3 regions of the Synechococcus sp. BDU 130192 genome follow, and region 3 is predicted to be linked to each of the others. Evidence: predicted binding sites of a transcription regulator. Region 3 holds the regulator's gene; each other region holds the start of a gene.

Region 1 (10,763 bases), on a different contig from region 3:
CAGCGAAAATCAAAAAGACGACGTTGGCGGCTTTGGCTATTGGCGGGACTTGTGCTTGGGGTTGGCAGTGGCAGTTTTCTTATCTACCGGGGCTGGCAGGAACTAGAGGCACTGGTACCGGAAAATGTCGATGAAATCTTAATTTATACACGTCCGGGTACCCTCACCATTCAAGCAGCCGATGGCAGTGTCATTGAAGAGGTAGGGCCTGTTTCCCATGATCGGGTCAAAATCTGGGCCGTACCAACGACTTTAACCGAGGCGTTTATTGCCAGTGAAGACCGACGCTTCTATGAGCATTTTGGGGTGGATTTACAGGGGGTCGCACGGGCCGCCTACATGAACTTTCGGGCAGGCAGAGTTGTAGAAGGGGGCAGTAGCATTACGCAGCAGGTGGCGCGTATTGTCTTTTTGAACCAGGAAATGACCCTAGCGCGTAAGGTCAAGGAAATGCGCTTGGCAACAAAATTAGAAGAACAGTTCTCCAAGGAGCAGATCCTAGAAAGTTATCTAAATTTAGTTTATCTAGGCTCCGGGGCCTATGGTGTCTCGGATGCGGCTTGGGTTTATTTTGGTAAAAATTTAGAAGAATTGACCCTAGGGGAAACGGCGATGATTGCGGGTTTAGCGCCAGCCCCCAGTTTATATTCACCGTTTGTTAATCTCCAGGCGGCGACGGTACGGCGGGATCAGGTGCTAGAGCGGATGTGGGAAGAGGGTTATATTTCCCAGGCCGAGTATGAAACGGCGATCGCCACCCCCATTGAAACGAATCGGCAAACGCCCCAACGTTTACTGCGCAAATACCCCTATTTTGCTGATTATGTGAAGGCAGAACTGAAACGGTACCTTTCCCCAGAGCAGTTGGAAACGGGCAGTTTTGTCATTGAAACGACCTTAAATCCTCAATGGCAGGAGTGGTCAGAGGCGGTTGTGGCGGAAGGAATTACGAACTACGGACGTTATCAACGCTTTGAACAGGCGGCGATGGTGAGCATCGATCCCCGCAGTGGCCAGATTAAAACGATGGTTGGGGGTTTAGATTTTGAAAATAATCAATATAACCGCGTCACCCAAGCCCAACGGCAACCTGGTTCAACCTTCAAAATGTTTGTCTATGCAGCGGCGATCGCCTCTGGGATGTCTCCCAATGCAACCTATGTTGACCAAGAATTTGCCATTGATGGCTACCGTCCGAAAAACTATTCCGGTACCGTCAGCAATCAAGCCGTTTCCCTCACAGAAGCCCTGACAAAATCGATCAACACCATCGCCTTGAGTGTGATGCTTGATGTGGGTTGGGACCCGATCATTAATCTCGCCCACCGCATGGGCGTTGAATCGGAGATGAAGCCCACCTATTCCCTAGCTCTGGGGGCCTGGGAAGTAAATTTACTAGAGCTAACCGCCGCCTATGGCACCCTCGCAAATGGTGGCGCTTATCAGCCTGTGTATGGCATTAGTCGAATTCTTGATCGCAATGGCAAGGTCGTTTACCAAGCGAACCGCAAACCGATCCAAGCTATCGATTCTGATAGTGCCGCCATCATGACCTATATGCTGCGCAATGTCGTGAGTAGCGGTACCGGCAGCCAAGCGAATATTGGTCGTCCAGTGGCCGGGAAAACAGGCACCTCTGATCAGGCGCGAGACCTGTGGTTTATTGGTTACATCCCCCAAATGGTAACAGGGGTTTGGCTCGGCAATGACGATAATAAACCCACCTGGGGAGCCAGTAGTACAGCGGCGCGCCTTTGGGGTGATGCAATGCGTCAAATTGCAGCGGCCATGACGGTGGAAGATTTTCCCAAATTACCAAATTTGAATAATCGCGTCGGTTCTATTGCCGCAGAACCAATCCAAGGGGGCGCGAAAAAAACGAAGGTCGTTGCCACAGATACAGAAGAAAAAACCAGCACCACAAATTCAGAAGCACAAGAGACCACGGAAACATCCTCTGATGAGCGCCCAACCCCAGAGGCAGCGGCGACAACATCGACGAACAATGATAATAAAGCTGTGGTCGACAATGAAATTAAGCCCCCAGCACCGGCCTTTGACTTCACTGATCCGGCGGATACTGTGCCTCCCCTTGCCCCCTTACCGAGGAATAATCGACCTGCATCCACCGCAACGCCACCGAGTCCGCCTGCGGCCCCAAGACCAGCTCCTACGAATGTTGATGTGCCGGCTCCCCCTGTCATTCAAAAGAAGGAAACAGCTCCCTAGGTATTCTGCTCGCCAAAGTAATATCCTTTGCCGTAAATGGTGTGGATTAGAGGGCGATCGCCTTTTGCTTCTACCTTACGTCGTAGCAAGCGTACCAGAGCCGCCAGCACATTACTGCTGGGAGATTCATCGCCATCTTGCCAGAGGTGTTGATAAATTTGCTCGTGGGTCAGGAGTTGAGCTGGGTGCTCCATAAAATAGCTCAGGAGTTGCAACTCCCGATCCGAGAGGCGGATGGCCCGGCCAGCACGGTAGGCCATTTGGTTGGCGATATCTAATTCGAGATCGGCAATCTTTAAACGATTAGGTGGCTCTCCCCCCGGCGATCGCCTTAATAAAGCCCGCACCCGGGCCAGCAGTTCCCGCAACTCAAAGGGCTTGACTAAATAATCATCGGCACCAGCATCCAGACCAGAAACCCGGTCGTCCACCGTATCCTTGGCCGTTAAAAATAAAATAGGCGTTGTGCGGCCTAGCGATCGCACCCGTTGGCAGATTTCAACCCCCGAATATTGCGGCAACATCCAATCCAAAATCAGTAGATCATACTCTTGATCACAGGCCAGTTCTAACCCCTGCTGGCCAGTTTCTGCCAATGCTACGGTATGCCCTTCCCGTTGGAGCACTTGGCTCAGGGCGCCCCGTAATTCCCGTTCATCGTCTACCAACAAAATGCGCATGGTTACTTCCAAAACACCTTGATTCCCATTATTCCCGAAGAAGGAAACCTGACCCAAGGCGATCGCCGACCATTTTCCCAATAAAAAAGGAAGCAGCTTCCATCTACTTCCAACGAATATTCATTATTCTTACTGTTACGACTACTGGGGAGATTTACCTTGTTCTATCACCAGAGTCAGAAAGAGTTTAAATCAAAATCACACCTTACACCGAGGATAAAGCGTTAGATTCCTGTTGCAGCAGGGTAATCAGTTGTTCGTCCCCCTGGGCTTGGGCCGTGCGGATCCGCCGTTCTAAGCTGCGACGCATATTTTCTAGGTGCACACGCCGGGCGTCTTGACCCATTAATTTAGAGAGCTGTGGGACTCGTACCGGACAAGCTGCAGCGGCCGCTTCCTGTTGCTGTTGGGCCGTCGCTTTAACCACAGGTTGCTGAATCGCGTAGGTGCCACCCCGATAGTGGAGGAGTACTGACTCAACATCCGGACGATCAACTGTTTGCGTTACACAGTGTCGCCGCACCGTTTGTCCACGATAACGACCCAAGATATCCCCTTCTGTCACTTCTAAGGTTGCGGGAAGAGAATCATAGGAAACACCACGATATGTCAATTTCATAGAGATTTCCTCACTGTGCCTCAAAACTTTTTTCTGTAACTATTGTTACATTAATTCCTAAATTTTCTCGAAAAAATCAGAAAAACTTAAGGATTCTACTTAGATTGCGTATAACCAAACCACAAAAAAGGAGCCCGAAAGCTCCTCTTGGCATCTTAGGTTTAATTAACGTTAGGGTTATCGACAGGCTATAGATTGGTCACAGTTAACCAGGTTGCTTGGCTAGTTCCAAAGGTTTTGCCGCTTTACTGACGGCCACTTTACCTTCTTCATTGATGTCGACGATCGCCGTATCACCAGAACCAACGCGGCCAGAAAGAATTTCCTCAGCGAGGACATCCTCTAACAGGCGCATAATCGCGCGACGTAATGGACGGGCACCATAGGATGGGTTGTAGCCTTCTTCCACGAGTCGCTCCTTAAACTTGTCGGTAACTTGCAACTCAATTTCCTGCTCAGTCAGGCGCTTGAAGACGTCCTTAAGGAGGATTTCGGAGATTTCTTTAACCTCTTCTTTGTTGAGTTGGCGGAAGACAATAATCTCATCGAGACGGTTGAGGAACTCTGGACGGAAGTATTGCTTGAGTTCTTCGTTGACCAGGGAACGGATCCGGTTGTACTGGGATTCTGCCGCATCTTCGCCAAATTCGAAGCCGAGGCCACCGCCACCTTTTTCAATGACCTTAGAGCCAATGTTGGAGGTCAGGATAATCAAGGTGTTTTTGAAGTCCACGGTGCGCCCCTTCGCGTCGGTCAAACGTCCATCTTCAAGGATTTGCAGCAGCATGTTGAAGATGTCGGGGTGGGCTTTCTCGATTTCGTCAAAGAGAATGACTGTGTAAGGGCGACGACGGACGGCTTCGGTTAACTGACCCCCTTCGTTGTAGCCGACGTAGCCGGGAGGGGAACCAATTAATTTAGAAACGGTGTGCCGCTCCATGAACTCGGACATGTCGAGGCGAATCATCGCATCTTCAGAACCGAAGAAGTAGGCAGCTAAAGCCTTGGTTAATTCGGTTTTACCAACCCCAGTGGGGCCAGAGAAGACGAAGCTGGCAATGGGGCGGTTGGGGTTTTTCAAGCCAACACGGGCCCGGCGAATGGCGCGGGATACAGCTTTCACGGCATCCTCTTGACCAATGAGCCGCTGGTGCAGGGTATCCTCCATGTTGAGCAGTTTGGTGGATTCGCTCTCGGTGAGTTTGTTGAGAGGAACGCCTGTCCAAGAGGCGACGATGTGGGCGATTTCTTCAGCATCAACCACGGCATCGATGTCGCTATTTTTCTCTTTTTGGCTGGCGGCGATCGCCCGAATTTCGGTTTTGATTTCCATTTCGCGATCGCGCAGTTCACCCGCTTTATCAAAGTCTTGGGAGCGCACCGCTTCATCCTTTTGCTTCAGGACATCGCGCAATTCTTTATCGAGTTCCTTGGCTTCGGGGGGCAGTTGGGAATTGATCAACCGAACACGGGAACCCGCTTCATCGATCAAGTCAATGGCTTTGTCGGGCAGGAAGCGATCGCTTATATAACGGTCGGCTAATTTTGCCGCTGCATCAAGGGCTTCATCTAAAATTTTAAGCTTGTGGTGCTGTTCATAGCGTTCCCGCAGACCAAAGAGAATCTCAATGGTTTCTTCGACGGAAGGTTCACCGACCATTACGGGCTGGAAACGCCGCTCAAGGGCCGCATCCCGCTCAATGTGTTTACGATATTCATCAAGGGTGGTGGCACCGATACATTGCAGTTCACCACGGGCGAGGGCAGGCTTGAGGATATTGGCGGCATCAATCGCCCCTTCCGCAGCACCCGCACCGATTAGGGTATGAACTTCGTCAATCACCAGGATCACATTCCCGGCTTGGCGAATTTCGTCCATGATTTTTTTGAGGCGTTCTTCAAATTCACCCCGGTATTTCGTGCCCGCAACCAGCAAACCAATGTCGAGGGTGACAACGCGCTTTTCTTCGAGGATGTCAGGCACATCCCCATTGGAAATTCTTTGGGCAAGACCTTCGGCGATCGCCGTTTTCCCGACCCCTGGTTCGCCAATCAGTACCGGATTATTTTTCGTGCGGCGACCAAGGATTTGAATTACCCGTTCAATTTCATTTTGACGACCAACGACGGGATCAAGCTTACTGTCTTTGGCCAGTTGGGTCAGATTCGAGCCAAACTCATCTAGGGTCGGTGTCTTATTACTCCGGGAAGAACCGCCACCCGCTGCGACTTCTGCGGTCTCACCGAGCATCCGGATTACCTGGGTACGTACCTTGGAGAGGTCAACCCCTAAATTTTCGAGGACTCTGGCAGCAACTCCTTCCCCTTCACGGATTAAGCCTAGTAACAAATGCTCCGTACCAATATAGTTGTGACCCAATTGGCGAGCTTCTTCGAGGGAGAGTTCTAAGACCCGTTTTGCCCTGGGCGTGAACGGAATTTCAACGGCCACAAAGCCAGAACCCCGCCCGATAATTTTCTCTACCTCAATGCGGGCATCCTTGAGATTAACCCCCATAGACCGGAGTACCTTAGCGGCAACGCCAGTCCCCTCACCAATGAGACCGAGGAGGATTTGCTCCGTACCAACGAAGTTGTGACCAAGGCGACGCGCTTCCTCTTGGGCGAGCATAATCACCTTAATAGCTTTTTCTGTGAAGCGTTCAAACATGACCTGTTTTTTACCTGCTGCTAGTCCCTATGTAGAGTTGATTCTAGCACAGGGGAAATTTTTGGTTGATGCCTAGAACAATTGATTCTGATACGGTTTCTCCCCCTTGGCAAGCTCTGGTAACATTCGCTACGAACCGACGTTAACGGCGGAAACAGTGAGGCCATACAGGAGCCCAATTTTGAAGACATGCATCAGTTGAAATAAGAGTCGGCTCTGGGGCGCAGTGGGGTTTGTGGCCGCTTTTTGGGCAATGGTTTGGCGATCGCCTTGCCTGTAGTAGAGAAAGTTGATCACTTCAGCCAAAAAAATGATCCCAATGGCAACTATCGGATCCCAAGCCATGGCTTGGCCGACAGCCGGCGGAAAAACCGTCGCAACAAAGTTTCCAAAAAGGAGAAAAATGGCGAGCAAGGCCATCTTGCGCCATGGATTTTGAAAAAAACTGGTAAATTGCCCAAGGGTTTCCCCCAGGAGGAGATTGAGTCGGGTGCGTTGCATAGGTCACGTCGGGAGCGGTGAGGACATTATTTATTCAATCGATCGAGGAGCCAGAGGGCAATGACAATCCCGGTGAAATGGGAGGCGATCGTGTGGGTATTCGCCAGGATGATAAATAGATCTTTCGGTTGAATGAGCTGGGATGTATTGGAAAAAACGGCCCCCTGGGGAATGGTCAAGGATTTCCCTAGGACGAGCCCCACAAAGGCTTCGGCACCAATGATCGCAAACATCATACCCAGGAGGTTAGCCAAGAGACCAAATTTAATGGTTTGAATGGTGTAGGATTTCTTGGGCCGGAGGGAGCTATCACCCGCGAGCATCAGTCGGGCAATGGTTTTGTAGCGGAAGAAGAAAAAGATACTCACGATGAGGGCAATGAGACCGCCGGCAGCACAGAATAGCCCAAAGCTGCTTCCCTGGCTAAAGCGAATATCTTGGTTGGCGTTGGTGGCATCACTGCCGACTAGGCTCGCACTGGCAAAGAGGAGAATTAGCGCTGCGACAACACCGAGGATAATCTGTACCCAGAAGCCAATATTACCGGCGAGTTTGAGGGTGGCCGAGGCTCTGAGGATGGCGGCGGGGATCGATGCGCCCGCTAAAGCACCGTAGGAATCACGTTTCATAGGAGTTTGTGGTGATGGGGTTATGTCTGCAGGGTCAGAATTTGCTTTTGCTCCATTCTCTTATATCAACTGTTGGGTTGCCAAAAGGGAAAAGGCGATCGCCCCTAACTCTAACCAACACTCCCTTGTCTAGCATTTGATGCCTATCACCAAGATCAATGGTGACCAAACAGCCGGAAACAAACAATGGGAGTCAAGTGAACTAAGGGTTACAGCATCCTCAGCGAAGGGGGACAAGCTATGATGGTCATCAGGTTTTTCAGAGAGTTTGCGCGTTAATGCACCCGATTCGCCTCACCTTATTTTTCATTGGCCTGAGTATTATTCTGGGGCTGATGTTGTGGTTGGTGAATTCCCTCTATCGTCTCTATCTCCAGGTGTCCTTTACGGCGCCATTTCTGGCAAATCTGCTGATTTTGGTGCTTATTGCTTTAATTGGCTTAATTCTCTGGACGTTTTGGCGCTATTTCAACCTCTTTGGTCGCAAACGAAAACCGCGATCGCCCCGAAAAGTTGTCAATTATCAGCCCCAACTGCCCACGGAAAAAACAGAGGTGGCGGCGGCAAATCTACGCACCATTCAACAGCAAGTCAACCAAATCCAAGATAAAGTTGCCCAGAAAGTCCTCCTGAACCGTTCCCAAGAAATTCAGGCGAATTTTGAGCGACAAGAGCTCCAGGTGGCTGTTTTTGGTACGGGATCGGCGGGCAAAACATCTTTGGTGAATGCGCTAATTGGGCAAATGGTGGGTAACGTCGAAGCGACCATGGGCACTACCCAGACGGGCCAGACCTATCGCCTAAAATTAAAAGGGGTGAATCGGCAAATTTTAATCACGGATACGCCGGGGATTTTAGAAGCGGGGGAAGCGGGTATTCAACGCGATCGCCTGGCGCGGGAGTTGGCAACCAATGCGGATCTGCTGATTTTCGTGGTGGATAACGATCTGCGGCAATCGGAATATGATCCCCTCTGTGAGCTGGCTGAAATTGGCAAGCGATCGCTGTTGGTGTTTAACAAAATCGATGTTTACGCAGATGCTGATCAACAATTGATTGGCGATCGCCTCAAGGAAAAAGTACAACACCTGATCACTCCCCAGGACGTGGTTTTAGTCTGTGCCAATCCCCAACCCGTAGAACTAGAGGATGGCGAAATTTTTACCCCAGAGCCGGACGTGATGCCCTTAGTGAAACGTTTAGCGGTGGTGCTGCGGGCCGAAGGGGATGATTTGTTAGCAGATAATCTCCTCCTACAATCCCAACGCCTGGGGGAAGAAGCCCGCAAAATCATTGAACACCAACGGAAAAAACAGGCCGAACAGGTGATTGAACGCTACCAGTGGATTGGCGCTGGAGTAATTGCTGTGACGCCCTTACCTGTGGTGGATATGTTGGCAACGGCAGCGGTGAATGCCCAGATGGTGATGGAAATTGGTCGGGTGTATGGCTGCGAAATCGATGGCGATCGCGGTAAAGAATTAGCTGTTTCTCTCGGCAAAACCCTGGTCAGTTTAGGGGTCGTTAAAGGGGCGGTGGAAATCCTTGCGAAGATTCTCCAAACAAACATTGCTACATACCTCGTGGGCAAAGCAATCCAGGGGGTGACAGCTGCCTACCTCACGCGCATCGCGGGCAAAAGTTTCATTGAATATTTTCGCCATGACCAGGATTGGGGCGATGGCGGGATCACGGAAGTGGTACAGGAGCAATTTAAGCTCAGTAAAAAAGATGAGTTTGTCAAAGATTTTGTCGGCGATGCAATTCTAAAAGTTGTCAATCCCTTTAAGGAAGTGTGGCAAATTGAACTGGAAGAAGATCCAGAGTTAGCGGAGTTGGAATGGACAGCACCCCAACGGCGACGGCGGGATGAATGGTAGATTTTGCACGGAAGCTTGAGGCATGGTTATGGCACCACAGCGACAGATTAACTGGCAGAAATTAGCGGAAATTTACGAACTCAAGGAATTTTTTGCGGCGGACTTTGCTGGTTTCCAAGCCGAAATTGAACAGCAATTGCAAGATCTGGATCGCTTCCCGACGGAAACCCTGGAGAAATTGGCAAAACTGCGCGCCCTAGAAGTGACCAACGGCATTACCCAATGGGCCTATCGGTGCGGCGCGGCCCAAGCGCTCCCCATCGAGCAGACCCGGCAATGTATGAACATGGTGATGGGCTTTATGAAAAATGTGGAATTGTCGTTTCCCAGCATCGGCACCGTTGAATTTAGCGATTGGGAAACCGACTATGTGCGGCGGGTGCGGGGACTCTACATTGATGCGTTTAAAAATAATGTGCCTGGGGCAGAGTCGCAGTTCCATGCCATTTCTACGGCGCAGTTTATCGCCTGTGGTCATCACCGTTTAAATGAGGCGATCGCCCTCGTAGAAGCAGACTATGGGGAACTGTTTTCGGCCTATTTCATCGAACGAATGAAAAAATATATCGGCGCTTATCTGGATAGTTTTAGCGAAAGCCCCTAAGATCCAAGACTGCGCATCCGTGGCATCGGCATTGGGGAGAATCGAGCAGCAATGAAAATTCAGGCAGTAGACTACACAACCTTGGTGGCCCTGGTCACGGAATTACAGCGGGACTGGGTGCCAGCGCGCCTCGAACAGGTTTATCAATACGACAAACAAACCCTCTGTTTAGCCCTGCGCACCCTCGAAAAACGGGAATGGCTCTGGTTATCTTGGCACCCCCAGGCCGCCAGAATGCATTTAGGCGATCGCCCCCCCAGGGATCCCGATACCTTTACCTTTAGCGACCAACTGCGCCACCTTATCAAAGGTTCGGCCTTGCTGGGAATTGAATTGATCCAACCCTGGGAACGGGTTGTGGATTTTCAGTTTGGCCGCCGCCCTGGAGAAGCCCCCCAATGGCATTTGTACGTCGAAATTATGGGGAAACATAGCAACGTGATCCTCGCCAATGCCGATCAGCAAATTGTCACTACGACCCAACAAATTAGTGGCGATCGCTCCACCGTCCGCCCCGTCCAAACCGGCCAACCCTACGAATTTCCACCGGCCCTGACGAAAACAGCGCCCAGCCCTACAGAATCCTTTGAACGCTGGCAAGAAAGAATCGCCCTATTACCCAAATCCCTGAAAAAACAAATCCTCGAAAATTACCGGGGCGTGAGTCCTATTCTTCTAGAAGGGATGATTGGCGCGGCCCAGTTAACCCCTGAACAAACGACGGACAGCCTCACCGCTAACGATTGGGAAAGTCTTTTTCAGCAATGGCAACGGTGGCTTGCTTGCCTAGAACAGCGACAGTTTTGCCTGACGCTCCAGGACAACCAATATCAAATGGTAACCTGGCAGCCGGATGAATCTTGTTTGCCCCTACAGCCAACTCTCAATCACTATTATCAAAGCCGCCTTAATCAACAACAATTCCAACAACTGCACCATCAACTCAACCA
Region 2 (10,763 bases), on a different contig from region 3:
TTTGATCCACTGCTCGAAATTGCCTTGCCAAGCAACGTGGAAGAGGGTGCCGGAAGTCCACAGGAAGATGATTGCGAGGTGACCGAAGTGGGAAGCAAAGATCTTTTGGTAAAGATTCTCCTCAGTCATCCCGTCGTGGGTCTCGAAATCATGTGCTGTAGCGATTCCGTACCAAATCCGACGTGTAGTGGGATCTTGAGCAAGGTCTTGGCTAAATTTTGGAAATTTAGTTGCCATAACTATGCTTGAGGTTCTCCTCGTTAAACAAATGAGGGTGAGGTCGTCAAATGTAACCTCTGTATTTTCCCGCAGGGAAAGATACTAGGAGCCAATTGGGAGGGAAGGTGAATCGAGTGAAATACAACTCTTACAACTCCCCCTGAAATTGGCGATCGGTAAACCATTTCAGAGTTAACCGATGGACAAGCTTCTCGCTAGGAAGAAGGCCCAGGTTGTCACGATCCCACCGAGGAGATAGTGAGCAACACCAACCGCACGACCTTGAACGATGCTCAAAGCACGGGGTTGAATCGCAGGAGCCAACTTGAGCTTATTGTGTGCCCAAACGATGGACTCGATGAGTTCTTGCCAATAGCCACGTCCACTGAAGAGGAACATGAGACTGAAGGCAAACACAAAGTGACCCGCCAGGAACATGATGCCGTAAGCCGACAGTGCAGAACCGTAGGAGTTGATCACCTGAGAAGACTGTGCCCAGAGGAAGTCACGGAGCCAGCCGTTAATGGTAATTGCGCTTGTGGCAAAGTTACCACCAGTGACGTGGGATACGCTACCGTCTGGGAGGATTGTGCCCCAAACATCGGATTGCATCTTCCAGCTAAAGTGGAAAATTACGATGGAGAGGGAGTTGTACATCCAGAACAGGCCAAGGAAGACATGGTCCCAACCAGAAACTTGGCAAGTACCACCACGACCAGGACCGTCACAGGGGAAGCGGAATCCCAGTTGACCCTTATCGGGTACGAGACGGGAGCTGCGGGAATAGAGAAGACCCTTCAGCAGAATAAGTACAGTGACGTGGATGGTAAACGCATGGATATGGTGAACCATGAAGTCAGCAGTACCGAGGGTGATGGGCATTAGGGCAACTTTGTTACCGATTGCCACTACATCACCGCCGAAAACTTGACTCGCAGAGGCGATCGCATTGGGAGCGGTGCCACCGGGAGCAAGGGTATGGATGTTTTGAATCCACTGCGCGAAGATAGGCTGCAACTGAATCGCAGAATCAGAGAACATATCTTGGGGACGACCCAACGCACGCATGGTGTCATTGTGAATGTAGAGACCAAAGCTGTGGAAGCCAAGGAAAATACAAACCCAGTTGAGGTGAGAAATAATCGCGTCACGGTGACGAATTACGCGATCTAAGAGGTTGTTAACGTTCTTAGCGGGGTCGTAATCGCGAACCATGAAAATTGCGCCGTGGGCACCAGCACCAACAATGAGGAAGCCGCCAATCCAAGTGTGGTGAGTGAACAGAGACAGCTGAGTGCCGTAATCTGTTGCCATGTAAGGATAGGGAGGCATGGAGTACATGTGGTGCGCGATGATAATGGTTAAAGAACCAAGCAGCGCGAGGTTAACCGCCAATTGAGCGTGCCAAGAGGTGGTTAGAATTTCGTAAAGACCTTTGTGACCTTCGCCAGTGAAAGGGCCTTTGTGGGCTTCGAGGATCTCTTTCATGCTGTGGCCAATACCGAAACCAGTCCGGTACATATGACCTGCGATGATGAAGAGAACAGCGATCGCCAAATGGTGGTGAGCCACATCGGAAAGCCAGAGGCTACCAGTAGTGGGATTCAAGCCACCCTTGAAGGTTAAGAAATCAGAGTATGCAGCCCAATCTAAAGTGAAGAAAGGCTTCAGACCCTGGGCAAAGCTGGGATACAGTTCCGCCATTACCGAAGCATCAAAGAACTCGTGGGGTAAAGGAATATCCTTTGCAGCCACACCAGAATCTAGGAGCTTGTTTACCGGTAAAGAAACGTGGATCAAGTGGCCAGTCCAGCCCAAAGAACCACAACCTAACAATACGGATAGGTGGTGATTCATCATGGCTTCAGCATTCTGGAACCATTCCAGTTTTGGAGCTGCTTTGTGGTAGTGGAACCAACCGGCAAACACCATTAGGGCTGCCATAACAAGACCGCCAATGGCAGTCACATAGAGCTGATAAGAGTTGGTAAAACCAGCAGCACGCCAGAGGTAAAACAGACCAGAGGTAATTTGAATACCGCTGAAGCCGCCACCGACGTCTCCGTTCAGAATGCCTTGACCCACAACGGGCCAAACCACTTGTGCACTTGGCTTAATAACAGTGGGGTTATTTAACCAAGCTTCATAGTTAGAAAATTTTGCGCCATGGAAGTACATGCCGCTGAGCCAAACAAAGACTACAGCAAGGTGACCGAAGTGGGCGCTAAAGATTTTGCGCGAAATATCTTCGAGATCACTTGTTTGGCTATCGAAATCATGTGCATCAGCATGGAGGTTCCAAATCCAGGTGGTGGTTTTTGGACCCCGTGCCAGAGTTCGGTCAAAGTGACCCGGTTTGCCCCACTTCTCAAAGGAAGTTGGTACCGGATCCTTATCAACCTTTACTGCCATGAGGATTCTCCTCTCTAGACAATCGACGTAATAAAGGTTCTATCTAAATAGATGTATTCAAATAGATAAGCTGTGAGCGAATCACCAGCTTGCAAGGTTTCCAGTGATTTAGGACTGCTCTAAAACCCATTGGGCAAAAAGCATTGATGTAAATGATAGGGCCTACTTTCCAAGGATGTTGGGGGACATTAACAATATTTAAAACTCCCTGAAATCATTACGGCACAATGGCTGAAATCAATTGAATTCCGCCGAAAAACTGAAAACGCAAACGGTTTTTTGTAACAAAAAGCAATGTAACGTTACCTTTCATTATGGGAAGTTCTCTGGCGATCGCCCCCAGGAACGACGGCCATGATTCCAAGGGGGTTCCTTCGTTTTTTATGGAATGCCCAATATGAACACCAAGGTTAAGTGAAATAATGGTTGTTGGCGATCGCCTTAAGTCGTTTTTGTCACGCATCCCAAGCCTGTTCTCCGTAGACCTCTCCCCTCAAATGCGGAGCTATGCTACCCTGATAAGGTTGTTTAAAACTCGCACATCTGGGATTCTTTCGGGTGTTTCGCACAGATGAAATGTCCCCAGATGAAGGTTTAACCCGAAAAGGAGTAAACAGAATATGCCCGTTGTATCTCTCGCTGAGCTACTAGAATCTGGTGTCCACTTTGGGCACCAAACTCGTCGCTGGAACCCCAGAATGGCACCTTACATCTACACATCCCGTAACGGTGTCCACATCATTGACCTGGTTCAAACTGCGCAACTCGTTGAACAAGCCTACACCTACATGAAGGAAGCTTCCGAAAACGGTAAGCACGTCCTTTTTGTCGGCACCAAACGTCAGGCCGCTGGCATCATTGCCCAAGAAGCAAAACGCTGTGGCGCTTTCTACATCAACCAGCGTTGGCTGGGGGGAATGCTCACCAACTGGGAAACTATTAAAACCCGTGTTGAGCGCCTCAAAGAATTAGAAGCCCTCGAAGAAAGCGGTAACCTTGCTCGCCGTCCGAAAAAAGAAGCCTCCATGCTTCGTCGCGAACTGGACAAGCTGCAAAAATACCTCGGCGGCATTAAGAATATGCGCAAAATCCCTGACATTGTGGTGATCATTGACCAACGTCGGGAGCACAATGCCATCCAAGAATGCCAAAAATTAGGGATTCCCATCGTTTCTCTCCTAGATACCAACTGCGATCCCCAAACCGTTGACTTGCCAATTCCGGCCAACGACGATGCAATTCGTTCTATTAAATTGATTGTGGGTAAATTGGCCGATGCAATTTATGCCGGTCGCCACGGTCAGCCCGTTGATGATAACGGTGACTACGGAGACTTCGATGAAGCAATCGATGAGTACGCCGATGAGACCGATGCATCTGAGTCTGAATAAGCGTAATATCTTCTTGAATTGACCTGATAATTTTTTGGTGAACAGCAACATGGCACAAATTTCTGCAAAGCTTGTCAAGGAACTGCGCGATAAAACTGGCGCAGGGATGATGGATTGCAAAAAAGCGCTTGGTGAAACCAATGGGGACATCACTAAAGCGATTGAGTGGCTCCGTCAGAAAGGGATTACCTCTGCTGAGAAAAAAGCAGGTCGGGTAGCAGCCGAAGGACTGATCGAAAGCTATATTCACACCGGTGGTGGCATTGGTGTTCTCGTAGAAGTGAACTGCGAAACGGATTTCGTTGCCCGTGGTGATATCTTCAAAGATCTGGCCAAAGGGATTGCGATGCAAATCGCTGCTTGTCCTAATGTTCAGTATGTGAAAGTCGATGACATTCCGACTGAAATTGCCGACAAAGAGCGCGAAATTGAAATGGGTCGCGATGACCTGGCCGGTAAACCCGATAATATCAAAGAAAAGATTGTTGAAGGCCGCATTGCTAAGCGCCTAAAAGAGCTTTCTTTGATGGATCAGCCTTACATTCGTGATCAGAATATGACGGTTGAAGAGCTTGTGAAGCAGTCGATCGCCACCATTGGTGAAAATATCCAAATTCGTCGTTTCCAACGGTTCGTCCTGGGCGAAGGCATTGAGAAAAAAGAAGAAGACTTCGCCGCAGAAGTCGCTGCGCAAATGGGTCAATAGGAACTCTAATTTCTGATTTGATTGTGTGTGCTTAAATATTGTCCCGCCTTCTCCATGTTATGGGGGAGGTTTTTTCTATGGTTGATGGTCAAGGTTTGCCTGGGCATTGCGTCGCCACATGGCTGGTTTAATACGCCGCAGCGCCGATCCTGTGAGTCTTTGATCCCATTCTGTTTCGGATAAGGTGGCAAGTTCGGCTAACTTTGGCGCACGATGTTTGGGGTAAGGCTGAAAATCTTCAATATTGGTGGGTTGGGCAAAGCGCTGGTTCCAGGGGCAGACATCCTGACAGATATCACAACCTGCCACCCAATTTTGTAGGTGTGGGGCAATGTGAGGGGGCAGTTGTTCGGCTCGATTTTCGATGGTGTGATAGGCGATGCAACGGTTCGCATCAACGGTAAAGGGAGCGGCGATCGCCCCGGTTGGACAAGCCTCGATACAACGGGTACAAGTACCACAATGCTTTGTATGGGGCTGATCCGGCGTCAAAGCTAAAGTGGTGAGGACCTCCCCCAAAAAGACCCAACTACCGTACTCTCTGGTAATGACATTGCTATTTTTGGCAATCCAACCGAGGCCAGCTCGTTCTGCCCAAACCTTATCCTGGACAGGCCCGGTATCCACATAGAAACGGTGGTGTTCCTCCGGAAATTCTTTGGTGAGCCACTGGCAGAAAGCTTTTAGACGTTTGCCTAAGACACGATGGTAATCTCGGCCCCAGCCGTACCGGGAAATCTTGCCTACGCCTGGTGCCTCAGAATGGGCATGGGGTGTGTAATAGTTGAGGGCCACACAAATGACCGACTGCACCCCTGGTAAACAGGCTTGGATATCCTGGCGTTTCGGGTTAGTCATCCAGACCATTTCCGCTTGATACCCTGCCGCCAACCAAGCCTGTAACTGCTGTTGATTGTGAGCATTGTCCACGGTAGCATCGGCAATGCCCACCAAATGAAATCCTAAACTTAAAGCATAATTTTTGACTCGGACAGTCCTATCTGTTTGCAACTGCGACATTTTGAATAATTTGATGAATCTCCGCCAAGGCGCTTTTTAACCGACCAGACCAGAACGAAGGGCACGCACAGCAGCCTGGGTACGGTCATCGGCACAAAGCTTATTGAGAATATTGCGGACATGGGTTTTAACGGTACCCACGGTGATAAATAAATGCTCGGCAATTTCGGAGTTGCTGCAACCATCAACAATCAATTGGAGTACTTCCAATTCTCGATCCGTTAGGGGACAGCTTTCTAGGAGTTGTTGATCTTCTGGGGAAGTCGCTTGAATCGTAACTGTAGAGCCAGAAAGGGATTCTCCCCCTTGCACTTGATTGAGGACAATACGGGCGATCGCCGGATCAATCCAACTGTTGCCTGAGTCTGTCGTTTTGACCGCCTCTACCAAGTGATCAAACGTAATATCCTTCATACAATAGGAATCAGCCCCTGCCGCAAAGGCCGCTAAAACAGCCGCATCATCATCCTGCAACGTCAAAATCAAAACCTTTGTTTGCGCCTCGTGGGACTGATCCTTGAGCTTTTCTTGTTTCAAAATCCGGGTCAACTCAATCCCATCAAGCTCAGGCAAACCAATATCCACAATCGCTAAATCAGGATGAATCTCTTCTAACAAACGCAATCCATCCGCTCCATTGGCCGCCTCTGCTAAAAGTTCAATGTCCGCACATTGTTGTAGAGAAGTTCTTAGCCCGATGCGCGTTAAATCATGATCTTCAATTAGAACAACCCGAATTTTTTTCATGGTTTTCCCGGAGACTTTCCAAAATATAGCATGATCGATATACATTTATATGCAGTGAATCTTCAAGCCCTCCTTGTAAAAATCGTGTTAGAACAATCCGTAATCACCTCGACCCTCCTCCTTACATTGCTCTTGATGGTCGGTCTGTTTTTCTTCATTCGCGCTTCCATCAAAGATCGCACCGAACAAGTAGAGCTATTGGCAAAAGAGCCTGAAGAATCCATCTTTGAGCGTCTCCAAACCTACTTCGAACAGCGAGCCTATCGGATTACCACCGTTGATGGTGTCAATAACATTGTCACCTATGAAGGCTTTGTTCCTCCCAGTGGCTTTATTGCTGTTTTTTTAAGCCTATTAGCAGCCCTCGGTTTAGTTTGTATTGCCCTGGTCTTAGCACTGCTCTATCCCAATATTGGCTTTGCTTTCCTTGGTATTTGTCTCCTGGCTCCCTTGGCAGGTCTCTTTTACTGGCGTAAGGCAGGGAAGGTAGAAAAAGTTATTTTACAGATCACCACACAAACACCGATTACTGAGACTCCCACCCAATTAATTACGGTGACCGCCCACCGGGATGAGTTGATCCAACTGCGTCAGGTGATGCCTTACCAGCTCCATGAAGCTTAGGAAATGTCCCCAACAAAACCAATTAAGCTATCCATTAAAACCATGGCAAAAACGCGACAAAAATAGCCCCGACCCGAAAATGGGTGGGACTAGGGAGTATTGAAATTGATAGAAGGGGATTAGAGATCACCTAAACGTTAGGTTAAGTGATATATTTTTGAAGGAACTTTAAGCTTTGCTAGAAACAGTCGCTTTTTCAGATGCTTCTTCATCGGCGTTGCTACAAAGCACCCGTAGACTGGGGAATAAAAAGTGATTCTCCTCTACATATTGGGCACCAAATAATCCTTTTTCTGCCCAAAAGTACCGATCAGTGGTATGCTCATTACGCTTAACTACAACGACTGCTGGGGGCATAATCCCATTCGCAGCGATATGCTTGCGGGCTGCAGTCACGGGTTTGTCATCACCGCTTTCGATATTATATTGTGGGACAATCTCTAAAATTTTTCTTCCTTCTTGCCGACGCCGACTCTTGCGTTTACGCTTTCTTGCCAACCCAGTACCTCCTCTTCTTTACTTTTTTAGAACAGCTGTAACAGGAGTTACAGAATGTCGAGCAAAGTATATCGGCTCCATTGAAAAAAATCAAGTGAAAATTGACTGGTTTTCGCGATGGGTTGGATTTTTTGTATTAAGAAATCTACTACAATCCAATGAAGGTAGGCGATCAATCCAAAAGTGAAAAAAGAATTAAGTTTTTTGTCAAAACCCCTGATTTATCAAGGTTTCCTGGGAAATATCCCCTAGGGATTGCGGCTTGGGAGGATGAAATTCATGACGACATTACCGCAACTGTTGCCAGTTAGCCCAGAGTATTTGTCCCTGTGCCAAGGGCAGTTGCAATTGTTAGCCCAAGGCGTTGGGGCAGAGTGGGGGATTGTTTATTTGGCCCAGCCAGATCAAGAGAATCAAGAAATTACGCTCCAACCCATTAGTGCCTTTCCCGATCGTTTGCTGGCGGCGGGGAGGCAGGGGTCAACGGAGATGGCAACGATGGTTCCGGATCAAGAGGAATGGCTTGATGTCTCGATGGGTGAGGAAGCGGCTGCTTTGCCGGATGATCTTGTGGGTTTGTTGGGGGAACCGGCTCGAGCATTTCCCCTGTGGCATGGTGATTTAATTTTGGGAATTTTAGCGACGGGACGCCGGGATCGGGGTTGGCGATCGCCAGAGGTGACCCAGATTGAATTGATCGCCGAAGGTTTAGTGCTGGCCTGTGTGTTGGATCAGCAAAAGAGTTGGGCCACGGAGCGGCTCACCCAACAGCAACATCTCCAGGCCCTAGAACAAGAGCATTTCCATGATCTGCTACACCAGCTTCGTAATCCAACGATGGCGATTAGTACCTTCGGTAAGTTGTTGTTGAAGCGGTTACTGCCGACGGAGAAAAATTATCCGGTCGCCGAAGGCATTGTCCGGGAAAGCGATCGCCTGAAAGGATTGCTCACCCAATTTAGTGAAGAGGTGGATCTCTTAACGGCTCAAATTCCCCAGTTGGAGGGAGGGCCAAGTTTAGCTTTACCGCCCAATGGTGAACCGAGTTTTGCCCCAGACCGTTCCCTCTCCGTAGAGCCGTTACCCGTAGCAGAAGTGGTACTTCCCCTCGTCGCTTCCCTGGGGGCGATCGCCACCGAGCGGGGAATCACCTTAAATTACGTGCTGCCAGAACCGTCTCCTTGGGTTTTAGGGAATCACACAGCCCTGATGGAAGTTTTGAATAATCTTTTAGAAAATGCCCTGAAATATACTCCGTCCGGGGGACAAGTGTTCTTGCAGGTAGAAGCCCAGGCCCAGGAACTGACCATTGCCGTCCACGATACGGGCTACGGCATCCCCCCGGCGGATTTGCCCCATGTCTTTGAACGGCATTACCGGGGAGTGCAGGCGGAAAGCACCATTGAAGGTACTGGGCTGGGGTTGGCGATCGCCGCTGATCTTGTGGGAAAAATGGCCGGGGACATTGAAGTATATAGCCCAACCATTGGCTTACCCCATACCGAAGCTCTCCCCGGTAGCACTTTTATGTTGTGGCTTAAAGTCGCGTCAAATCCTCATCAAGTTACCTCTGCTGAGCTTCCCCAAGGCAATTGATTTGATTATTTAATTTTTGAGATTTAGAATGCTGTTTTTGCATTAAGCAACTTTTCGGTATTGCAGACAATTTCCCAGTACAGTGGGGACGATAAAAATAGTTGAGGTTTTACATGGGACAACTAGAAGCCCTGATTTTTGATGTGGATGGCACCCTGGCCAATACAGAAAAGGATGCCCACCGCGTTGCTTTTAACCGCGCCTTTGCGGATGTCGGTTTGCCCTGGGATTGGTCGGTAGATCTTTACGGTCAGCTCCTGAAGGTGACGGGGGGTAAAGAAAGAATTCGCTTTTACATTGAATCTTGGCAGCCACAAATGCCATCGGTCGGTGATCTGACTGCTTTTATCAAGGATCTTCACGCCCGCAAAACCCAGCATTACTGCGATTTACTGGCCAATGAAGTTTTACCACTACGCCCCGGCGTCAGACGACTGATTCAAGAAGCACGGGATCAAGGCATTCGTTTGGCGATCGCCACCACCACTACCCCAGCCAATGTCACCGCCCTATTGACCCATTCCCTCGCCCCCGATGCCATGGATTGGTTTGAGGTTATTGCCGCTGGCGACATGGTACCCCAGAAAAAACCGGCCCCCGATATCTTTTTCTATGCCCTCGAAAAAATGAATCTCCGGGCCGATCAATGTGTCGCCTTTGAAGATTCTGGTAATGGCTGGCTTTCATCACGGGATGCGGGCCTCACCACCGTCGTCACAGTGAATAACTACACCGCTAACCAAGATTTTACGGGGGCTGACCTGGTACTCAGTGATCTAGGGGAACCCGATCAACCCTTTACAGTATTGGCCGGAGAAGTCGGCACTTGGCCTTATTTTGATGTGACTTTAGCTGCCGAATTACTCAAGCGAAAAAGCAAAAGTTGATTTACCTGATCGGTACTGAAATTATCATCGCTGATCAACAGTAAACTTTGGCTGCCATCGGCAAGCCGTGGCCCTAGGGTCATACCTTCTAGGTTATCGAGACCAATCCCCAACTGTCGCAGATCAAGCAATAAGGTTTTCTGCATGGGCACAACGGTCTCTGGATTTCCGGCGAGGGATTCGATGCGGGCGGTGTCGGTGGCATTACCAATGGTCACCTGGAACAGTTTCGCACCAACCCCCCCAAGGCCATAGCTGCGCTCCAGGCTGAGAAAATAACCTTCCTGGGGGAGGGCAATCATTTCCACAAGGCCATTAGAAAACGTCCCTTGGGGCGCAGGTTCTAAAGGATAGAGGTGTTCGGCGATTAACACAGGCTCGCCGATGGGATTGATGACGTAATGCAGTAGACGAATGGGCGCACCCACATTATCAGAACGCGTGTCTTGATGAAGGGATGATTCTGGAGCGACAAAAATCCGAAAGGGATCAACGGCGGCTTGGGAAGGGGCAGAAATGGCCAAAGCCTCAAAGCCTAGATTATTGCGCACACCCCGCTGGCGATCGCCTGTTAGAAAACGTTGGGGAATTCTGAGGGACGTTAATTCGCGCCCTCCGCGGTCAAATTCTTTTACAAACGGGTCAATGGCAGCGTCGGTATCT
Region 3 (10,763 bases):
TGTAAGCAATGAAAGCGGACAAAAAGGTTTTCAATAGCGCTAAACGTAAGTCTTTTTGGGCCTCAGCAACGATTCGGGAGGTTCATTTATGAACGGCAATTTTCGTGTGGGGAATTTATTTGGCATCCCCTTCTACATCAATATTTCTTGGTTCATTGTTCTGGTACTCGTCACCCTGAACTTTGGCGGCGGCCTGTCGTCCCAGTTTCCAGGCCTCGGCATTAACGCATTAATTTTAGGATTGGTAGCAGGTCTGCTCCTGTTCGCCTCTGTGTTACTCCACGAGCTGGGTCACAGTTATGCAGCAATTCGCCAAGGCATTGGTGTAAACTCCATTACCCTGTTCTTATTCGGGGGACTCGCCAACCTTGATGAGGAAGCGAAAACGCCCGGTGGTGCATTCTGGATTGCTGTAGCAGGGCCGCTTGTGAGTTTGGCTCTCTTTATCGCACTCTTTCTCTTAACAGGTAGTGGTGTGCTGAGTGGGCCGCCAGCGGCGATCGCCGGATTGTTGGCTTACATCAACCTAATCTTGGCCACCTTTAACATGATTCCAGGTCTTCCCCTTGATGGTGGTAATGTCCTTAAATCTATTGTCTGGAAATTAACAGGGAACCGTTTTACCGGAACCATCTGGGCTAGCCGTGTTGGTCAGTTTATCGGTTGGACAGCAATCATTCTCGGTGCATTATCTATCCTTGGTATTTCTAATGTGGGTAGCTTCTGGACGCTGATCATTGGTTGGTTCTTACTTCAAAATGCGGGTCGTTCTGCCCAATCTGCCACCATTCAATCAGCCCTCTCTGGCTTAACGGCCGCTGATGCAGTGGTTAAAGACAGTCCGATTATCTCCGCAGAAACGACGCTACGGGATTTAGCAAACAGTGCCATCCGTTCTGGTAACCAGTGGAAACGCTTCTTAGTCCAGGACGAAACAGGTCAACTGCTCGGTGAAGTGCACCTTGATGTTCTTCGCGCCGTACCCACCAATGACTGGCCCCACAATCAGGTGCGTGATTTCATCAAATCTGTGCCTGCGGAAAATCAAGTCCAGTCTGATTTGTCCCTCCTAGATGTGGCCGCCAAACTTGAACAACAGGGTCTACAAGCCCTGGCGGTTATCCAAACCAACGGCACCCTCGTCGGACTGCTAGAAAAATCAGCAATCATTAAACTCCTGCAAAGCGGTCAACAGGACGCAAAAATCCAGTCCGCTTAATCTCTGACTCAAAACTTAAGATCAACTTGGGCGATCGCCTTTTGGAAGCACAAAAGTTCCTGGGGCGATCGCCCTCAATATTTATAAGTGGAGATTAAAGTAACAGCTACAATCGAAACAGAACGCAGAGATGAAGCACCGATGACTCTGGCAACCTACAAGTGGACAGTGGCAAACTACCATCAAGCAATTGAGGCGGGTCTCTTTGTTGATGCAGCGGTGGAGTTACTCCGAGGGAATTTAGTTGTCATGGCGCCAGAGCGAGAACCCCATGCTTACTACACCCGTAGTATTGGTCACTATTTACAAGGATTATTGGGCGATCGCGCCTTGGTCAGTGAAGCCCATCCCATTACGTTGCCGGATAATTCTGAACCGGAACCCGATGTGGCGATCGTGCAGCCCTTAGGACGGGAATACCTGAACCATCACCCCCACCCTGAAAATATTTTTTGGCTTATTGAATGTGCCCAAGCCACGCTCACAAAAGATTTAACCGAAAAGAAAAGCATTTACGCGGAAGCTGGGATTCAAGAATATTGGGTAATTGACTTGCAGCATCACCAGTTAATCGTCTTTAAAGATCTCCAAAATGCTTCCTACACGACAGAGCAGACGCTAAAGACAGGCTTAATTTCCCCTCTTCGTTTTCCCGACGTGGCGGTATCGGTTGACAACCTGCTTGCATAGGGGCGATCGCCTTTTGGGAAAATAAAAGTTCCTGGGGCGATCGCCTGATTCTGAGGTTTTTCCCAAGAATCCACCGCAAAGAATGTCACAATACAGACAGTAAAGTTTGTAGCGCAAAAATTTTTCGTAACTCCTATGTCTAGTGTGCCTCCTGTCCTGAGCGGAAGTGAAATTCGGTCAAAATTTCTAGAGTTTTTCAACCAGCGGCAACACCCCATCCTCCCCAGTGCATCCTTGGTGCCGGAAGACCCGACGGTACTCCTCACCATTGCGGGAATGTTGCCGTTTAAGCCGATTTTCCTCGGTCAGCAGGACGCCCCCAGCCCCCGCGCTACTACCTCCCAGAAATGTATCCGCACCAATGACATCGAAAATGTGGGTCGCACCGCCCGCCACCATACTTTCTTTGAAATGCTGGGTAATTTTAGCTTTGGAGACTATTTCAAAGAGCAGGCGATCGCCTGGGCCTGGGAACTCTCTACGGAAGTGTTTCAGCTTGACCCGAAAAATATTGTCGTCAGTGTGTTCCGCGAAGACGATGAAGCCTTTGAAATCTGGCGTGACAAGGTCGGTGTAAATCCCAAACGCATCATCCGCATGGGAGAAGAAGATAACTTTTGGAAATCCGGGCCAACGGGGCCTTGTGGGCCTTGCTCTGAGCTTTATTATGACTTTAAGCCAGAACTTGGCGATGACAACATTGACCTAGAGGACGATACCCGGTTTATCGAGTATTACAACCTCGTCTTTATGCAATATAACCGCGACGCCGAAGGTCATTTAACACCCCTACAAAACAAAAATATCGATACGGGGATGGGCTTAGAGCGCATGGCGCAAATCCTCCAACGGGTGCCCAACAACTACGAAACGGATCTGATCTTTCCAATTATTGAAACGGCCGCCAAAGCCGCCGGGATTCACTACGAAAAAGCTGACGAAAAAACAAAGGTTTCCTTAAAAGTGATTGGCGACCATGTGCGTTCTGTCGTCCACATGATTGCTGATGGGATTACCGCTTCTAACACCGATCGGGGTTATGTGCTGCGGCGCTTAATTCGGCGGGTTGTGCGTCACGGTCGACTGATCGGCATTGATGGGAATTTTATTAACCAGGTGGCAGAAACAGCGATTCAACTCTCAGAAGTTGCCTATCCCAATACTCGCGAACGGGAAAGTTTCATTAAACAAGAATTAGAACGGGAAGAAAACAATTTCCTCAAGACCCTCGAACGGGGCGAAAAACTCCTCGCAGATATTATCGCCAAGGAAGAAAAACAAATTTCTGGGGTCGATGCGTTTACGCTATTCGATACCTTTGGGTTCCCCTTTGAACTCACCCAAGAAATTGCCGAAGAGAACGGTTTAACGGTCGATGCTGAAGGCTATCAAGCGGAGATGAAAAAGCAGCAGGAACGCTCTAAGGCCGCCCATGAAACCATTGACCTCACCGTCCAAGGCAGCCTTGATGAATTAGCTGAACACATCCACCCCACAGCATTTTTAGGCTATACGGATCTGCAATCTCAGGTCAAAATTGAAGCCGTTCTCGTGGATGGCCACCGGGTAGAAACCGCCGAAGCCGGGGCAGTGGTGCAACTGATTTGTAACCAAACACCTTTCTACGCAGAGTCTGGGGGACAAATTGGCGATCGCGGTTATTTTTCTGGCGATCAACTCGTCGTCCGCATTAACGATGTCCAGAAAGAGTCGGGTTTCTTTGTCCACCATGGCAAGGTGGAACGGGGCAGTTTAACGGTCGGCGACACAGTTAATGCCACCATTGATCGGGCCTGTCGTCGTCGCGCCCAGGCGAATCACACCGCAACCCATTTATTGCAAGCAGCCCTAAAAAACATTGTGGATGACTCCATTTCCCAGGCGGGTTCTTTGGTGGACTTTGATCGCCTGCGGTTTGATTTTAATTGCCCCAGGGCGTTAACTGCTGCCGAATTGACCCAAATTGAGGCCCAAATCAATACCTGGATTGCCGAAGCCCACGAAGGCCAAGTGGCAGTGATGCCCATTGCGGAGGCCAAAGCGAAGGGAGCCGTGGCCATGTTCGGTGAAAAGTATGGCGAAGAAGTGCGAGTTGTGGATTTTCCTGGGGTGTCCATGGAGCTTTGTGGTGGCACCCACGTGAAAAATACCGCTGAAATTGGCCTGTTTAAAATCATTTCCGAAACGGGCATTTCTTCTGGGATCCGCCGCATTGAAGCTGTGGCTGGCCCAGCGGTACTGGAATACCTCAAGGTGCGCGATCAGGTGGTCAAAGACCTCGGCGATAAATTTAAAGCCAAACCGGAAGAAATCACCGAACGGGTAGAAAATATCCAGGTGGAACTGCGCAACACCCAAAAGGAATTAGAAAAGGTCAAAGGTGAGCTGGCGATCGCCAAATCCGAAGCCCTCGTGAACCAAGCGGAAACCGTCGGCAAATTTAAGATCCTCGTGGAAAATATGGGCGATCTCGATGCCAAGGCCCTCCAGACTGCGGCTGAACGGCTCCAGCAAAAACTGGGTGAGGCAGCAGTGGTCTTGGGGTCAACCCCAGAAGACGGCAAGGTTTCCCTGGTGGCCGCCTTTAGCGAAGGGATTTACAAAGGCAAAAAAGTACAAGCTGGTAAATTTATCGGCGGCATTGCTAAACTCTGCGGTGGCGGTGGCGGTGGTCGTCCGAACCTGGCCCAAGCCGGGGGACGGGATGCCAGTAAATTACCCGAAGCCCTCCAAACTGCAAAACAGCAACTTCGTGAAACTCTAGGTTAAGCTAATACCCCAATCGTCGAGATGGGTCGATCTCTGGCCCATCTTTTTTGCTGTTTAGGCTGGGTTGAGATAGCGTTCGACCAATAAAATCGCCACAATATCGTCAATGGGTCGGGGAGGTAAGCGCATTCCCTGGGGGAGCAATCTCTGGAACAAATTGGGTGGATACATCTGCCAATAGCGATCGCGGGCTTCGAGGGTGCTATTGCGTTCATTTACAAAGGCGATCGCCATGGCCGGGGGCAAAACAGCGGTGAGCTTTTGATGCCATTCTTTAGCCGTCGTTTGATTGCCCATGACCACCAGAGAAACACCATACCTTTGGCACCATTCTTTCGCGATGTTGGGCGCTTGATCCGCTGCAATGACGCCGTGGTTCAACAATTGCCCCTGGTCATCCAGCGCCGCAAGGCCACATTTGTCACGGCCTGGGTCAAACCCAAGATAAACGCTCATGTACTCTTCTTGTCCTATTGTCTGATAACGATTCTACCGTTACTGAGGCCCACTAATTCTAAGCGGAGGGGGCCTGCCGTAAAACCATTTTCGATGGCGATCGCCCGAATTTCTGTCACGGGTTCTGGTGCATTATTGAGGGCTTCGACAAAATTGATAATGTGACCAACATTGCCATCTTTAACTTGAATATCTCCGAGGACACCGGCTCGCCGCGCTCTAAATTGCGCTGCCCCCAACAGAAAATCCACTGGACGCCGGGCGGCACTAGGATTTTGTACACTCAGCTCCTCTAGGGACAAAGTGGCAATCACTTCCCCGGCGCGAAAAACCTGCTCATTTAAAGTCACATCCGCAAACACTTGGACGGAACCTTCCCCTTGGAGGTAGTTCCCCGCTGCCAGGAGGCGCACCACGTAGTCCCGACCATCGGCAATTTGCCCTAGAAGTTGTTGCACTTGGGCATTGGTAATTTGCACCACCCGCGCCTCAAAGTCAGGATTAACGCCTCCGGTGGCAATGATCGCGTTGCGATTCGCTTCCCGGAGCAGCTGATCAACGGCTTGGCTGGCTGCTTTGGGATCAATAATCCGCACCACCCCAAAGGCTAAAACTTGCCCTGTCGTAAGGGCGACATTCCCACTCCGGAAATTGATGTAGTTGGCTTCGAGGATATCAATTTGCTGTTCTAGGGAGCCAATCTGATTTTCTAGACCCGTGAGCACTTGATCCTTTTGGGCGATCGCCTGGTCGAGTTGGGCAATGCGACCATCGCGCTGGTTGATCTCGGCTTGGAGCTCACTCTGTTGGGCTTCTAGGGCTTCGATCTGCTGGGAGCGTTCTTCAATAATGGTGTTTTGTTGGCTGAGCTGGGCGCGGAGGGTTTCACTTTGGGCCTGGAGGCGATCGCGCTGTTGCCGCAGGGTCGTTTGCTCTGTGGTGAGCGCATTAATATCAGCCTGAAGTTCGCTGGCTTGTTCCCGAAAACCCGCCAGTTGAGTTTGGGCCGTTTCAAATTTTGCTTCAATTTCTTGTAAATCTTGTTCTGCTTCTAGGCGATCGTCCCTCGCGGCCTGCAACTCTTCTTCAATCTTTTCCTTTTCTGCCGTCACATCCATCAACTCTTGCCGCCGCTGGGCGAGGATTTCATCCAACTGAAAAACCCCCTGGCGCAAGGACTTGCTCAAGCCAAACAATAACCCCAAGGTGCTGGCGGCGATCACTGTTCCCGTCATGACCGTGACGACCACCGCCGTCTGTTTTGGCCGCAGATTAAATAATGTAAGCCGCGCTTTGCCAACCTTACTACCAAGGCGATCGCCCAGTGCCGCCAGGATGCCCCCCAAGATTAAAACTGAAAAGATTAGTACAAAAGCACTGGTCATTTAACAAAAAGGTGACATCCAAACACACAAGTATGACTTCTCTACTTTAGCGTTAAGCGAACTGTTGACTCAGGTTTACGGGGTCATGGACGGTAATTTTTTTCTTATAAATCGAAATCATGTCCTGTTCCCGGAGTTCTCCCAGGAGGCGCGTTACTGTCACCCGTGTCGAACCAATTGCTTCGGCGATCGCCTGGTGGGACAGTTTGAGATCAATGCGAATCCCCTCATCGGTCGGCACCCCAAAATCTCGACAGAGAATTAACAAGAAACTCACCAGACGTGAGCCCATATCCCGGTGGGCCAAGGTTTCAATCATCATCTCCGTTTGTAAAATCCGTGACGACAGCCCTTTTAGCATTAACATCGCTAATTCTGGGTGCTCATTAAGCGCCTTTTGCACCTGCTCAATGGGAGCCGATAACAGTTCCACAGGGGTAAAAGCCACCGCATGGTAAAAGCGATCCGACTTTTGTCCCGTGAGTAGCGATAAAACCCCAAAGACACTATTCTCCCGGAGCAGGGCCACCGTAATTTCTTCCCCCGCTTCATAGACCCGAGACAGCCGGACAGCTCCTTTCAGAAGAAAATAAACCCGTTCCGCTGGGTCCCCCGGAAAAAAGATCGTCTTGCCCCGGTCATAGTTCTCCACAACAGGTGGGAAGGGGCCACTGTGAAACTGACGAAACGCTGTCGCAAGGTCTGTAATTTGAGTCGCAGGTAGTTCAGGCACTGGATTGGCAGAAGAGAAAGGAGGTTGGTTGAAATCAGGGTTGTACATCATAGATTCTGTTGGGCAACAGTTCCCCACCGTGATGGGTGAAATATCAGCGCTCAGTGTGCAGAGACCATGAGCATTCCCCTTAAACTAAATCTTACTCTGGTATAGTATTTTGTACTTTTTGCTTCAAAATAATTATGGATTTCTGGGTTAGTTCCCAGGCATTTTGCAGAATTTTCCCTGATTTGCCCTAAAGTAGCCGTTTGCATCGAAGTCACCAGAGCGCGAAGATAATATACGCTGGCTTCTTGGCTTTAATTTTTTATACTTTTTGAGAACCCATATGCTTGATTTAACCGGAAAAAATGCCCTAGTCACTGGGATTGCAAATAATAAGTCCATTGCCTGGGGGATCGCCCAACAATTACATGCCGCCGGGGCAAATATTGGGGTTACCTATCTCCCCGATGATAAGGGACGGTTCGAGAAAAAAGTAGGTGAGCTTGTGGCGCCCCTCAACCCTTCCCTTTTTCTCCCCTGTAATGTGCAGGATGATGCCCAGGTGGATCAAGTGTTTGAGTCTGTCAAAAAAGAGTGGGGCAAGTTAGATATTTTGATCCATTGCCTTGCCTTTGCGAACCGCGAAGATTTGACGGGTGATTTTAGTGATACTTCACGGGATGGGTTCAATACGGCCCTTGACATTAGTGCCTATTCTTTAACGCGTCTGGCCCGGGGGGCGAAAACCGTGATGACCGAAGGGGGCGCCATTGTAACCCTGACTTATTTGGGTGGGGTGAAAGTCATCCCTAATTACAATGTGATGGGTGTGGCAAAATCGGCCCTTGAAATGAGTGTGCGTTACTTGGCGGCGGATCTTGGCCCCAGTAATATTCGTGTGAATGCCATTTCGGCTGGCCCGATCCGGACTTTGGCGTCCTCGGCGGTGGGTGGCATTCTCGATATGATTCACCATGTGGAAGCAACGGCTCCTTTGCGTCGGACTGTAACCCAAAAGGAAGTGGGTAATGCGGCGGCGTTCCTCTGTAGTGATCTTTCGAGTGGGGTCACGGGTCAAGTGCTCTATGTGGATTCTGGCTACGAAATTATGGGGATGTAATGTCCTGGTTTAGTGGCGATCGCCCTTGGGTTCCCCCTCAGTGATAGGGGGATTTTGTTTTTTATTGGATGGATTCATGGCGGCAGAGTTTAAGCATATTTCGGTGTTGCGAGAAGAGTTGGTGGCGGGCTTGGGAGTAAAACCAGGGGGGCATTACCTCGATGTAACTCTGGGGGGAGGTGGCCATACAGAATTGATTTTGCAGCAATATCTCGATGTGCGGGTGACGGGGGTAGACCGAGATAGCCAGGCGATCGCCGCGGCGTCGGAACGATTAAAAGAATTTGGCGATCGCTTCCGGGCGGTGCGGTCAAATTTTGGCGAGTATAATCCCCAAGGAGAAAAATTTGATGGAATTATTGCCGATCTTGGGGTGAGTTCGGTGCAATTTGATCAAGGCGATCGCGGCTTTAGTTTTCGTTTTGATGCCCCCTTGGATATGCGCATGGATCAGCAACAGACATTAACGGCAGCGGATATTGTCAACACCTATGAGGAAAAGGCGTTGGCGAATTTATTCTATGAGTACGGTGATGAACGATTGTCACGACAAATTGCGAAAAAAATAGTCATGAAACGCCCAATTCAGACAACTAAAGAACTAGAAGAAATTGTGTTTTATACCTATCATCCCAAGGCGAGAAAAGCGAAAATTCATCCGGCAACAAGGGTCTTTCAAGCATTACGTATTGCTGTCAATGGTGAACTCGATGCGCTGCAATATCTATTAGTCAATGCCCCCCAATGGCTTAAGCCCCAAGGCCGATTAGGGATTATTAGTTTCCATAGTTTAGAAGATCGTCTCGTCAAAAATGCCTTTCGGCAGCGGGACATTTGGCGGGTTCTAACAAAAAAGCCAATGGTTGCCAGTGAAACGGAAATTAACCAAAATCCCCGGGCACGATCCGCAAAATTACGCTTTGCCGAGTTGAAAGAAATAGCAGAATAGGCGATCGCCTTTTTCTGAAACAGACAAGCTAAGCTGGATGCAGACACAATTTTCTGGCGATGGGGTCTAGCGTAATGAATTTCACCCTCAGTCTTCCCGATACATGCAGGCTCAGTGGCGAACAATTTTTTGAGTTGTGCCAAAACAATCCGGACTGCCGTTTTGAACTCAGTACCCAAGGAGAATTAATTATCATGCCACCGACGGGCGGAGAAACTGGACGACGCAATATTAAGCTATCTGCCCGCCTGGAAATATGGAGTACTACAAATCAACAAGGCGTTGCGTTTGATTCTTCCACTTGCTTTAAGTTGCCCAATGGTGCCCACCGTTCTCCAGATGCGGCCTGGGTAAGCCGTCACCGTTGGGATGCCCTCACCGCTACCGAAAAAGCGAAGTTTCCGCCCCTCTGTCCAGATTTTGTTGTGGAAATTCGTTCCCCTAGCGATCGCCTCCAAACGCTCCAAGAAAAAATGCAGGAATATCAAGACAATGGCGCAAAATTAGGCTGGCTGATTGATCCGACCACGGAGCAGGTAGAAATTTATCGAGAAAACCAAGCGCCAGAAATTTTAGAAAAACCGGATTTCCTCTCTGGAGAACAAGTTTTATTAGGCTTTGAACTCGATTTAAACCCCATTTGGCATCTGGATTAATTATTTTTGGGGATATTGGGCCGTAAAGGTCTGGATTGCTTCTAATCGCGACGGCATTAACACACATTTCGCTAACAGTTCAAAGTCAAGATCTGGCAGCAATTTACTTTTGGGTAAAGCTTGGTAGGCAGTTTCTTCGAGGACATAAATTGAAAATTTTTCCGCTTGCCACAGCCAAACTTCCTGAATGCCGAGGCGTTGATATTTTTCGAGTTTCTGGGGACTACCGCTGGTGACATTAACTTCAATGGCGAGATCGGGATGCTCTTTTTGTTCACCGAGATAATAGGATTCATCTGGTTCAAAGGAAACGGATTTTTCTCGCGAGACCCGGGTGGCACTCCCGACAGGATGAAATTCGATCCCTTGATTGAACAAATATAGTTCTACGAGAAAGCCGATAATGGTTTTGATGGATTCGTGGTATTCCCCCAGGGTCATCAGTTCAATTACTCCGTCTAGGTAGGTGATCCGCAGGCTGGAAGCTTGACCGATCGCCGTTTGGATCGCCTGGAATTCTTCCCAACTGTAGCGGCCAGGGAGGATTAGGCTTTGGGTTTCGGTGAGAACAGGTCGGCTCGTGGCAACGGTCATAAAATCGTCCCTCGTGCTGGGTGATGGTATGTTCTATCCTACCGAATTCGGATCCGGAAAAAGGCGATCGCCCCATCCCTTACACTGGGGGATAATCTTTCCGGCAAACAATTTCAGGCGATAGATATAGAATGCAAACCTATTTTGCAACGGTAGCCCAGGGCATTGAAGAGCTTGCGGCCCAGGAACTGACAAACCTCGGTG

Evidence for each region. The regulator NtcA, encoded in region 3, controls nitrogen genes in cyanobacteria. The targets are predictions, from matches to a motif close to GTANCNNNNGNTAC.
Region 1: AACT35_RS10145 (DUF4278 domain-containing protein) is a predicted target of NtcA. The motif match lies at 3,564-3,577, and genes of this name have one in related genera.
Region 2: AACT35_RS03695 (DUF3155 domain-containing protein) is a predicted target of NtcA. The motif match lies at 7,655-7,668, and genes of this name have one in related genera.

What each region holds. Positions count from the first base shown of each region.
Region 1 is NZ_CAWNNO010000044.1:16,395-27,157, reverse strand. Features, by position in the region: gene AACT35_RS10155 (transglycosylase domain-containing protein) at 1-2,229, shown strand, start outside; gene rppA (two-component system response regulator RppA) at 2,226-2,909, opposite strand; gene AACT35_RS10145 (DUF4278 domain-containing protein) at 3,115-3,528, opposite strand; gene AACT35_RS10140 (ATP-dependent Clp protease ATP-binding subunit) at 3,734-6,199, opposite strand; gene AACT35_RS10135 (DUF565 domain-containing protein) at 6,329-6,700, opposite strand; gene AACT35_RS10130 (DUF3611 family protein) at 6,727-7,329, opposite strand; gene AACT35_RS10125 (YcjF family protein) at 7,608-9,209, shown strand; gene AACT35_RS10120 (hypothetical protein) at 9,232-9,813, shown strand; gene AACT35_RS10115 (Rqc2 family fibronectin-binding protein) at 9,865-10,763, shown strand, end outside.
Region 2 is NZ_CAWNNO010000009.1:49,495-60,257, forward strand. Features, by position in the region: gene psaB (photosystem I core protein PsaB) at 1-237, opposite strand, end outside; gene psaA (photosystem I core protein PsaA) at 412-2,631, opposite strand; gene AACT35_RS03665 (hypothetical protein) at 2,849-3,094, opposite strand; gene rpsB (30S ribosomal protein S2) at 3,252-4,022, shown strand; gene tsf (translation elongation factor Ts) at 4,072-4,728, shown strand; gene queG (tRNA epoxyqueuosine(34) reductase QueG) at 4,804-5,748, opposite strand; gene AACT35_RS03685 (response regulator transcription factor) at 5,785-6,495, opposite strand; gene AACT35_RS03690 (cofactor assembly of complex C subunit B) at 6,580-7,119, shown strand; gene AACT35_RS03695 (DUF3155 domain-containing protein) at 7,288-7,617, opposite strand; gene AACT35_RS03700 (sensor histidine kinase) at 7,897-9,213, shown strand; gene AACT35_RS03705 (HAD family hydrolase) at 9,327-10,100, shown strand; gene AACT35_RS03710 (esterase-like activity of phytase family protein) at 10,046-10,763, opposite strand, start outside.
Region 3 is NZ_CAWNNO010000033.1:31,338-42,100, forward strand. Features, by position in the region: gene AACT35_RS08735 (site-2 protease family protein) at 89-1,219, shown strand; gene AACT35_RS08740 (Uma2 family endonuclease) at 1,361-1,909, shown strand; gene alaS (alanine--tRNA ligase) at 2,045-4,678, shown strand; gene AACT35_RS08750 (pre-16S rRNA-processing nuclease YqgF) at 4,733-5,134, opposite strand; gene AACT35_RS08755 (DUF3084 domain-containing protein) at 5,149-6,519, opposite strand; gene ntcA (global nitrogen regulator NtcA) at 6,572-7,303, opposite strand; gene fabI (enoyl-ACP reductase FabI) at 7,584-8,360, shown strand; gene rsmH (16S rRNA (cytosine(1402)-N(4))-methyltransferase RsmH) at 8,437-9,309, shown strand; gene AACT35_RS08775 (Uma2 family endonuclease) at 9,369-9,965, shown strand; gene AACT35_RS08780 (Uma2 family endonuclease) at 9,966-10,559, opposite strand; gene AACT35_RS08785 (THUMP domain-containing class I SAM-dependent RNA methyltransferase) at 10,691-10,763, shown strand, end outside.